Linked DNA regions of Cupriavidus taiwanensis LMG 19424. Each later gene encodes a partner of the first gene's protein in a complex. Links are inferred from orthologs where the notes say so. Each region holds a gene or a part of one and is shown on either strand. Other genes may lie near its edges.

Region 1 (4,901 bases):
ACGCGGTCGAAGCCCTTGATGGCGTCCTCGTAGCGGCGCGCATTGGCGGCTTGCTGGGCCTCGCCCATGCCCGGGTCGGTCGACTGGATGCCGCCGACCGGCGAGGTCGGCACCGCCAGCGACAGCGGGCCGTTCTGCGCGGACGCGGGGCCTGCCAGCGCCGCGGCCAGCGCCAGCAGCGGCACGACGGTGCGAGATCCGCGCCGGCGCATGCGTGCAGCGGTGGCGGCGTGGACAGCAAAAAACGGGGAGGGCAGCGGCAGGCTCATTGAGGACGGGTCCGTTATACTCCGCGGCATTCTAGCAAAGCGGCAAGTGCGGCACGAAGGCGGTGCCGCGGCGGCCAGGTGTGCGGGGCCATGCGCGGGCTCCATGCGCGGGCTCCATGCGCGGCTTCCATGCGCGCCGGCGCGCCGGGCCGCGTCGCCGACTCGCGCACTGCCTTCCGGTAAGATATGGGGCGCGACGGCATTGCGCCAGTGGCGGCGTGCGCGCCGGCGGCCATGGCCCGCGTTGCCTGCCGGGCGAACCCGGCAGACTCCTCTCACCACTCACTTCGTTTCATGCAGCCCCTGAACATCTACAACACGCTCGCGCGTGAGAAACAGCCATTCGTGCCAATCGAACCCGGCAAGGTCCGCATGTATGTGTGCGGCATGACCGTGTACGACTACTGCCACGTCGGCCACGCGCGCGTGATGGTGGTGTTCGACATGGTGCACCGGTGGTTGCGCGCCGCCGGCTACGAGGTGACGTATGTGCAGAACATCACCGACATCGACGACAAGATCATCCGCCGCGCGGTAGAGAACGGTGAGACCATCGGCGAGCTGACCACGCGCTTCATCCAGTACATGCACGAGGATGCCGCGGCACTGGGCGTGATCCGTCCCGACCACGAGCCGCGCGCCACCGACTACGTGCCGCAGATGCTCGACATGATCGGCAAGCTCGAGGCCAAGGGCCTGGCCTACCAGGCCAGCGACGGCGACGTGAACTACTCGGTGCGCAAGTTCGACGGCTACGGCAAGCTGTCCGGCAAGTCGCTCGAAGACCTGCGCGCCGGCGAGCGCGTCAGCGCCAACGATGCCAAGCAGGACCCGCTCGACTTCGTGCTGTGGAAATCCGCCAAGGCCAGCGAGCCGCCCGAGAGCAAGTGGGACTCGAAGTGGGGCGCCGGCCGCCCCGGCTGGCACATTGAATGCTCCGCGATGAGCTGCGCGCTGCTGGGCGAGCATTTCGACATCCATGGCGGCGGGGCGGACCTGCAGTTCCCGCACCACGAGAACGAGATCGCGCAGTCCGAAGGCGCCAGCGGCAAGCCCTTCGTCAACCTGTGGATGCACAACGGCTTCGTGCGCATCAACGACGAGAAAATGTCCAAGTCGCTTGGCAATTTTTTCACCATCCGCGAGGTGCTGAAGGCGTACGACGCCGAGGTCGTGCGCTTCTTCATCCTGCGCGCGCACTACCGCAGCCCGCTGAACTACAGCGACGCCCACCTGGACGATGCGCGCCACGCGCTGACGCGCCTGTACACGGCGCTGAAGGACAGCCAGCCGGGCGGCTGCGCGGTGGACTGGGACGAGCCGCACGCGAAGCGCTTTGCCGAGGCCATGGGCGACGACTTCAACACGCCGATCGCGATGTCGGTGCTGTTCGACCTGGCCAGCGAGATCAACCGCACCGGCTCGACCGCGGCCGCGCGCCAGCTCAAGGGGCTGGCCGGCACGCTGGGCTTGCTCGAGCGTGACCCGCATACCTTCCTGCAGGGCGGCAAGTCCGCCGACGGCCCGTCGCCGGACGAGATCGAGAAGCTGATCGCGGCGCGCAAGGCCGCCAAGGCCGAGCGCAACTTCGCCGAGGCGGACCGGATCCGCGCCCAGCTGCTGGAAGCGGGCATCGTGCTGGAAGACAAGCCGGGCGGTGCCACCGAGTGGAGGCGTGCTTGAACGCTGCCGCGCGCAAGCCCGCTACCGCCACGCCGCCCGCCACCGCGGGCCGGGCGAAGGCGGCCGGCCCGCGCCCGGGCAAGGCCGGCGCCAGGGAGGCGCCGCTGCCCGACGGCAAGGACACCAGCAAGGACACGACGCGGCCTGCTGCCAGGGCCGCGCGCAACGCCAAGGCCGTGCTGCCGGAAGCCGAGGCGGTGCCGCTGCCGGTCGAGACCGTCGCCGATGCCGTGCGCCCGGCGTACTGGGACGAGGCGTGCGCCGACCTGATGAAGCGCGACCGCATCCTGCGCAAGATGATCCCGACCTATGGCCCCGCGCACCTGGTCTCGCGCGGCGACCCGTTCGTCACGCTGGCGCGCGCGGTGGTGGGCCAGCAGATCTCGGTCAAGGCGGCGCAGTCGGTATGGGAGCGCCTGCACGCGGTCTGCCCCCGGCTGGCGCCGGCGCAGTTCCTGCGCGCCGGCCCCGAGAAGCTGGCGGGCTGCGGCGTGTCCAAGCGTAAGGCGGAATACCTGATCGACCTGGCCGCGCACTTCAAGGCCGGCACGGTCCATGTCGCGCAGTGGGCGCAGATGGACGACGAGGCCGTCATCGCCGAGCTGACCCAGATCCGCGGCATCGGCCGCTGGACCGCCGAGATGTTCCTGATGTTCAACCTGATGCGGCCCAATGTGCTGCCGCTCGATGACGTGGGCCTGATCAACGCGATCTCGGCCAATTACTTCAGCGGCGAGCCGGTCACGCGCAGCGAGGCGCGCGAGGTGGCGGCCAATTGGGAACCGTGGCGTACCGTGGCCACCTGGTATATGTGGCGCAGCCTCGACCCGTTGCCAGTGACGTATTAGGCATCACGGCAATAAAAATTAACTTCGGGTGCATTGCAGGCTATCTGGCAGGCGCTAAGATAGCGGCCAATTTCCGGTAGAATGCGCCCCTTCACAGACAGGTACGTGTGATTTTATGAAAACCACCTTCCTGGATTTTGAGCAGCCCATTGCCGAACTCGAGGCAAAGATCGAAGAACTGCGCTTCGTGCAGGACGATTCGGCTGTCGACATTTCCGAAGAGATTTCGCGGCTGGCCGGCAAGAGCCAGCAGCTGACCAAAGACATCTATGCCAACCTGACCCCGTGGCAGGTTGCGCAAATCGCCCGCCACCCCCAGCGCCCCTACACGCTGGACTACGTGCGCGAGATCTTTACCGATTTCCACGAACTGCACGGCGACCGCACCTTTGCCGACGACCTGTCGATCATCGGCGGCCTGGCGCGCTTCAATGGCCAGTCGTGCATGGTGATCGGCCACCAGAAGGGCCGCGACACGAAAGAGCGCGCCATGCGCAATTTCGGCATGCCCAAGCCCGAGGGCTACCGCAAGGCCAAGCGCCTGATGGAGCTGGCCGACAAGTTCGGGCTGCCGATCTTCACCTTCGTCGACACCCCGGGCGCGTTCCCGGGCATCGACGCCGAAGAGCGCGGCCAGTCCGAGGCCATCGGCCACAACCTGTATGTGATGGCCGGCCTGAGGGTGCCGCTGATCGCCACCATCATCGGCGAGGGCGGTTCGGGCGGCGCGCTGGCGATTGCCGTCGGCGACGTGGTGCAGATGCTGCAGTTCGCCACCTACGCGGTGATCTCGCCCGAAGGCTGTGCCTCGATCCTGTGGAAGACCGCCGAGAAGGCGCCCGAAGCCGCCGAGGCGCTGGGCCTGACGGCGCATCGCCTGAAGGCGCTGGGCCTGATCGACAAGATCGTGAGCGAGCCGCTGGGCGGCGCGCACCGCGACTACAAGGGCATGGCGGCGCTGCTCAAGCGCTCGCTGGCCGAGTCGCTGCGCCAGTTCCAGGGCATGAGCGTGAAGGAGTTGCAGGCGCGCCGCTACGAGCGCCTGCTGGCCTATGGCAAGTTCAAGGAAACCGGCGCCCAGGACTGACCCGTCCGCCCGGCTGACCGACAAGGTCGCACAGGCCCTGCAGGCCGGTGCGGCCTTTGTTGTTTCTGGCGCCGCCGCCGCGGCGGCGCCGACGGTCGCGGTGGCACTGTCGGGCGGGCGCGACTCGGTCGCGCTGCTGCACGCCGCGCGCGCCGCCGTGGCGCAGGCGGGCGATGGCGCACGCGTGGTGGCGCTGCACGTCCACCACGGGCTGCAGGCCGAAGCCGACGAGTGGGACCGCTTCTGCGCCGCGCTGTGCGCGCAGTGGCAGGTGGGCTATTTCGTGCGGCGCGTGTCGGTGCGGCCGGCGGCGGGCGAGGGCGTCGAGGCGGCCGCGCGCCGCGCGCGCTATGCCGCGCTGGCGGCGATGTGCGCCGACAGCGGCGCGCGCCTGCTGCTGTTCGCCCACCACCAGGACGACCAGGTCGAGACCGTGCTGCTGCGGCTGTTCCGCGGCGCCGGCGTGGCCGGCATGGCGGGCATGCCGGCGATGCGCCCGCTGGATCCGCGCAGCGGCGTGATGCTGCTGCGTCCATGGCTGGACGAACCCCGCGCCGGCATCGAGGATTACTGCGCCGCCAATGCACTGCGGTGGGTCGACGACCCGTCCAATGCCGACGGCCGCTACGCGCGCAACGCGTTGCGCCAGCAACTGCCGGCGCTGCAGGCGGCGTTTCCGGCGCTGGCGGCCAACGTGGTGCAGGCGGCCGCGCATTTTGCCCAGGCCGGCGCGCTGATCGACCAGCTGGCCACCACTACGCTGGCCACGCTGGTGCGTGCCGGTCGCGACCCCGACACACTGTCTGAGCTCGACCTCCCCGGCCTGCGCGCCTTGCCTGGCGCGCAGGCCGATGCGGTACTGCGCCTGTGGCTGCGCGACCTCGGCGTGCGCGCCCCGTCCACCGCGCGGCTGGCGGCGATGCGCGAGCAACTGGTCGCGCACGCCGGCGGCGAGCCCGCCATCGCGCATGAGGGCCTGGTGCTGCGCCGTTTCCGTGATCGCGTGCTGGCCTG
Region 2 (5,448 bases), 1.0 Mb from region 1 along the record:
TGAAGGCTATGGCGGTGGCGGCCACGTCTTCGACTGGACCCTGATTCCTCCGGCATGGCTTCCGCCCAATCCCCCGGTCATGGCAACCGGCAACCCGAACGCAAGCGGCGCTCCTCGCATCGTTTTGAGTGGTGGGTTGAACGCGCAAAACGTCGCTGGCGCGATTGAACGCGTGCGCCCCTACGCCGTCGATGTCAGCAGCGGGGTAGAGGCCGCCAAGGGCGTGAAGGACCACGCCCGCATTGCCGAGTTCGTGCGCGCTGTCCGCAGCGCCAGCGCAGGATGAGCCGGGTCGAAGCCCGATCCCTTCCGCACACCGCGCCCGCCGCTCCTGAGCGGGCATCGCGCACCCAGTCAACCAGGCGAGCCCTGCCGAGCGAGGCAAGGCCGCTGTTCCGAAGAGCCTAGACATGTACGACCTGCCCGATTCCCGTGGCCATTTCGGCCCCTATGGCGGCACCTTCGTTTCCGAGACGCTGGTCCACGCGCTTGATGAGCTGCGCGAAGCCTATGCGCACTACCAGAAGGACCCGGAGTTCGACGCCGAATTCCGCCGCGAGCTGAAGCACTTCGTCGGCCGCCCGTCGCCGATCTATCACGCGCAGCGCTGGAGCGAGACGCTCGGCGGCGCGCAGATCTACTTCAAGCGCGAAGACCTGAACCACACCGGCGCGCACAAGATCAACAATGTCATCGGCCAGGCGCTGCTGGCCAGGCGCATGGGCAAGCCGCGCGTGATCGCCGAGACCGGGGCAGGGCAGCACGGCGTGGCCACCGCCACCATCGCCGCGCGCTTCGGCATGGAGTGCGTGGTCTACATGGGCGCCGAGGACGTCAAGCGCCAGGCCGCCAACGTCTACCGCATGAAGCTGCTGGGCGCGACCGTGGTGCCGGTGGAAAGCGGCTCGCGCACGCTCAAGGACGCGCTCAACGAAGCCATGCGCGACTGGGTCACCAACGTCGAGAACACCTTTTACATCATCGGCACCGTGGCCGGCCCGCACCCGTATCCGATGATGGTGCGCGACTTCCAGTGCGTGATCGGCGAGGAGGCCAAGGTGCAGATGCCCGAGCTGGCCGGGCGCCAGCCGGATGCCGTGATCGCGTGCGTGGGCGGTGGCTCCAATGCCATGGGCATCTTCTATCCGTATATCGAGCACCAGGATGTGCAGCTGATCGGCGTCGAAGCCGCCGGCGACGGGCTGGACACCGGCCGCCACGCGGCGTCGCTGACCGGCGGCACGCCCGGCGTGCTGCACGGCAACCGCACTTACCTGCTGCAGGACGACAACGGCCAGATCATCGAGACGCATTCGGTCTCGGCCGGCCTGGACTACCCCGGCGTCGGCCCCGAGCATGCCTGGCTCAAGGACAGCGGCCGCGCGCAGTACGTGCCGATCACCGACGAGGAAGCGCTCAAGGCCTTCCACGACTGCTGCCGCATCGAGGGCATCATCCCGGCGCTGGAATCGAGCCATGCGATCGCCTACGCCTGCAAGCTGGCGCCGACGCTGCCCAAGGACAAGCTGCTGCTGGTGAACCTGTCCGGCCGCGGTGACAAGGACATGCACACCGTGGCCGAGCGCGCGGGGCTCAAGCTCTGATGCGCGCGCTGCCTCCGACCGGACTTGCCGTGGGCGGCGCCGGCGCGCCGGATGCTGCCGGCGCGCCCGACTCCGCCCAGTTGCGCCTGTTCCAGGAAGACATGTTCGAGGGCATTGCCCGCCTGCCGGACGGCTCGGTCGACCTGATCGTCGCCGATCCGCCGTACGGGCTGGGCAAGGACTACGGCAACGATTCCGACCTGCTGTCGGGCCAGGCCTACCTGGACTGGTCCGAGCGCTGGATGGACGCGGTCGTGCCCAAGCTCGCGCCCAAGGGCACGCTCTACCTGTTCTGCACCTGGCAGTACTCGCCGGAGCTGTTCGTGATGCTCAAGCGGCGCCTCACCATGATCAACGAGATTATCTGGGACCGCCGCGTGCCCAGCATGGGCGGCACCACGCGCAAGTTCTCGTCGGTGCACGACAACATCGGCTTCTTCGCCAGGGCGCGCGACTACTACTTCGATCTCGACCCGGTGCGCATCCCGTACGACCCCGAGACCAAGAAGGCGCGCAGCCGGCCGCGTTTCGAAGGCAAGAAGTGGCTGGAGGTGGGCTACAACCCGAAGGACCTGTGGAGCGTCTCGCGCATCCACCGCCAGGACCCGGAGCGTGCCAACCACCCCACGCAGAAGCCGCTGGAGATCGTCGAGCGCATGGTGCTGTCGAGCTGCCCGCCGGGCGGCCTGGTGCTGGATCCGTTCGCCGGCAGCGGCACCACCGCGGTGGCGTGCCTGCGCCACGGCCGGCGCTTTGCCGGTTTCGAGATCAATCCGGAATATGTGCAGGTGGCGTGCGCGCGCGTGGCCGCGGCTGCGCAAGCCATGCCCGCGATCGAGCCCGACGGTGCCCCCAGTCTGGCCACCCCAACCCTGGCCGCCGCCAACGACGATGTCTCGCCGGCGTCGCGGCCTCACCTGATTCCCTGATATGTCCCGTATCCAGAAGACGTTCGCGGCACTGGCCGCGCAGCAGAAGAAGGGCCTGATTCCGTTCATCACCGCCGGCGATCCGGAGCCCGGCCTGACCGTGGCGCTGATGCACGCGCTGGTGGCCGGCGGCGCCGACGTGATCGAGCTGGGCGTGCCGTTCTCCGACCCGATGGCCGACGGCCCGGTGATCCAGCGCGCCTCCGAGCGTGCGCTGGCGCAGGGCGTGTCGCTCACGCAGGTGCTGCAGTGGGTGCGCGAGTTCCGCCAGACCAATACGGATACGCCGGTGGTGCTGATGGGCTACGCCAACCCGATCGAGCGCATGGGCGAAGCGGCATTCGCCGCGGCCGCGAGCGCCGCCGGCGTCGACGGCGTGCTGGTGGTCGACTATCCGCCCGAGGAGTGCGAGTCGTTCGCCGGGCTGATGCGCGACCATGGCATGGACCCGATCTTCCTGCTGGCGCCCACCTCGACCGATGCGCGCATCGAGGCCGTGGCCAAGGTCGCCAGCGGCTATCTTTACTATGTCTCGCTCAAGGGCGTGACCGGTTCCGCATCGATCGACCTCGACAGCGTGGCGGCGCGCCTGCCGCTGATCAAGCAGCACGCCAACCTGCCGGTAGGGGTGGGCTTCGGCATTCGCGACGCGCAGACCGCGCGCGCGATCGGCAGCGTGGCCGATGCCGTGGTGATCGGCAGCCGGCTGGTGCAGCTGCTGGAAGACACGCCGCGCGAGCAGGCCGTGACGGCGTTGCAATCGTTTATCGCCGAGATTCGCCAGGCGCTGGACGCTTGAAGTGATGCATTGCCCGCTTGAGTGGGTCCGAGAGGTGCAGGATTATGCGCAATTCGCGCGTTGCGCTTCGGGCTCACCGGGCCGTCATGGTAAATTCGCGGGTTGATTCCCTGCCTTCCGCCAGCCGGCGCCCCGATCACGGGCCTGCCGGCGGACCGCAGTCATCCGAAAGGAGCTTTCATGAGCTGGTTGGATAAACTCCTGCCCCCCAAGATTCAACAGACCGACCCCAGCACCCGCAAGGGCATCCCCGAGGGGTTGTGGGTCAAGTGCCCGTCGTGCGAGTCCACCCTGTACCGGACCGACGTCGAGGCCAACCTGCACGTCTGCCCCAAGTGCGACCACCATATGCGCATCAGCGCGCGTGCGCGCCTGGACGCGCTGCTGGACGCCGAAGGCCGCTATGAAATCGGCCAGGAGATCGTGCCGGTCGACGCGCTCAAGTTCAAGGATTCCAAGAAGTACCCGGACCGCATCAAGGCCGCCATGGAAGACACCGGCGAGACCGATGCGATGGTGGTGATGGGCGGTGCCATCCACACCATCCCGGTGGTGGCGAGCTGCTTCGAGTTCGAGTTCATGGGCGGCTCGATGGGCTCGGTGGTGGGCGAGCGCTTCGTGCGCGGCGCGCAGGCCGCGCTGGAGCAGAAGGTGCCCTTCATCTGCTTTACCGCCACCGGCGGCGCGCGCATGCAGGAAAGCCTGCTGTCGCTGCTGCAGATGGCCAAGACCACGGCCATGCTGAACCAGCTGAGCGCGAGCAAGCTGCCGTTCATCAGCGTGCTGACCGACCCGACCATGGGCGGCGTGTCGGCCTCGTTCGCCTTCCTGGGCGACGTGGTGATCGCCGAGCCCAAGGCGCTGATCGGCTTTGCCGGCCCGCGCGTGATCGAGCAGACCGTGCGCGAGAAGCTCCCGGAAGGCTTCCAGCGCTCGGAATTCCTGCTGCAGAAGGGCGCCATCGACATGATCGTCGACCGCCGCAAGATGCGCGCCGAACTGGCGCAGCTGCTGGCACTGCTGCAGAAGCAGCCGGCTGACGCGGTGGCATAACGCCGCCAATATCGCGGTACCGAAGGCGCGGGCGGTTGACGCGCCTTTCGCATTTCTTGTTTGTCGTTCCCGCGCAGGCAGGAACCCAGTGACTTTTCTAAGACGCTGGATTCCCGCCTGCGCGGGAATGACGGTAGAGATTTGCTACGTTTTCTCAGCGCGCTATCCTCACCCTTGACTTTGTGAGGGGCTGACCGAATCTGGTAGCAAACATTTCCTCGTACGCCCAATGCCTGTCTTCCACACGCTCCCCGAATGGCTCGCCCATCTCGAAACCGCCCATCCCGTGGGCATCGACATGGGCCTGACGCGCATCACGCGCGTGAAGGAAGCCCTCGGGCTGCGCATCGACGCCGCGGTCTTTACCGTGGGCGGCACCAACGGCAAGGGCTCGACCTGCGCCATGCTCGAGCGCATCCTGCTGGAAGCCGGCTACAAGGTGGGCTGCCATACCTCGCCGCACCTGATCTCTTTCAACGAGCGCGCGCGCCTGAACGGCGAAATCGCCACCGACGCCCAGCTACTGCCGCACTTCGAAGCGGTCGAGCGCGCGCGCAACAGCTTTGCCGACCCGGTCAGCCTGACGTATTTCGAATTCACCACGCTGGCGATCATCCATTTCTTCGCGGCTTCCGGCCTGGACGCGATCATCCTCGAGGTCGGGCTGGGTGGCCGCCTCGATGCAACCAATGTGATCGATACCGACTGCGCCATCATCACCAGCGTCGACATCGACCATACCCAGTACCTGGGCAACACCCGCGAGGAAATCGGCTTCGAGAAGGCCGGCATCTTCCGTCCGGGCGTGCCGGCGATCTGCGGCGACCCGGTGCCGCCCAAGTCGCTGGTGGCGCACGCCGAGGCGGTCGGCGCCGAGCTGTGGCTGGTGGGGCGCGACTATCATTTCCAGGCCGCCAAGGGCCAGGAGCGCCAGCAATGGGACTGGAGCGGCGGCGGGCGCAAGCTCAACGGGCTGGGCTATCCGGCGCTGCGCGGCGCCAACCAGCTGCTGAATGCATCGGCTGCGCTGGCGGCGCTGCAGGCGCTGCGCGAGCGCCTGCCG

The links.
Region 2: the proteins of RALTA_RS05740 (region 1) and accD are in contact, whole or in part, in a solved structure (PDB 8UXZ), measured with the Escherichia coli proteins. The link is inferred for Cupriavidus taiwanensis LMG 19424 from one-to-one orthologs.

Annotation. Positions count from the first base shown.
Region 1 is NC_010528.1:1,229,485-1,234,385, forward strand. Bases 2,097-4,901 are described here. They hold RALTA_RS05740 (acetyl-CoA carboxylase carboxyltransferase subunit alpha), read left to right. Parts: upstream 2,097-2,915; coding sequence 2,916-3,887; downstream 3,888-4,901. Other genes in these bases: RALTA_RS05735 (DNA-3-methyladenine glycosylase family protein), read left to right, coding at 2,097-2,800; tilS (tRNA lysidine(34) synthetase TilS), read left to right, coding at 3,853-4,901. In the rest of the region: RALTA_RS05725 (tetratricopeptide repeat protein), read right to left, coding at 1-269; cysS (cysteine--tRNA ligase), read left to right, coding at 564-1,952; more of RALTA_RS05735, read left to right, coding at 1,949-2,096. UniProt on the Escherichia coli protein: Component of the acetyl coenzyme A carboxylase (ACC) complex. First, biotin carboxylase catalyzes the carboxylation of biotin on its carrier protein (BCCP) and then the CO(2) group is transferred by the carboxyltransferase to acetyl-CoA to form malonyl-CoA.
Region 2 is NC_010528.1:2,229,178-2,234,625, reverse strand. The notes cover bases 2,564-5,448. They hold accD (acetyl-CoA carboxylase, carboxyltransferase subunit beta), read left to right. Parts: upstream 2,564-3,512; coding sequence 3,513-4,385; downstream 4,386-5,448. Other genes in these bases: folC (bifunctional tetrahydrofolate synthase/dihydrofolate synthase), read left to right, coding at 4,615-5,448; trpA (tryptophan synthase subunit alpha), read left to right, coding at 2,564-3,332. In the rest of the region: RALTA_RS10260 (phosphoribosylanthranilate isomerase), read left to right, coding at 1-286; trpB (tryptophan synthase subunit beta), read left to right, coding at 411-1,604; RALTA_RS10250 (DNA-methyltransferase), read left to right, coding at 1,604-2,533; more of trpA, read left to right, coding at 2,535-2,563.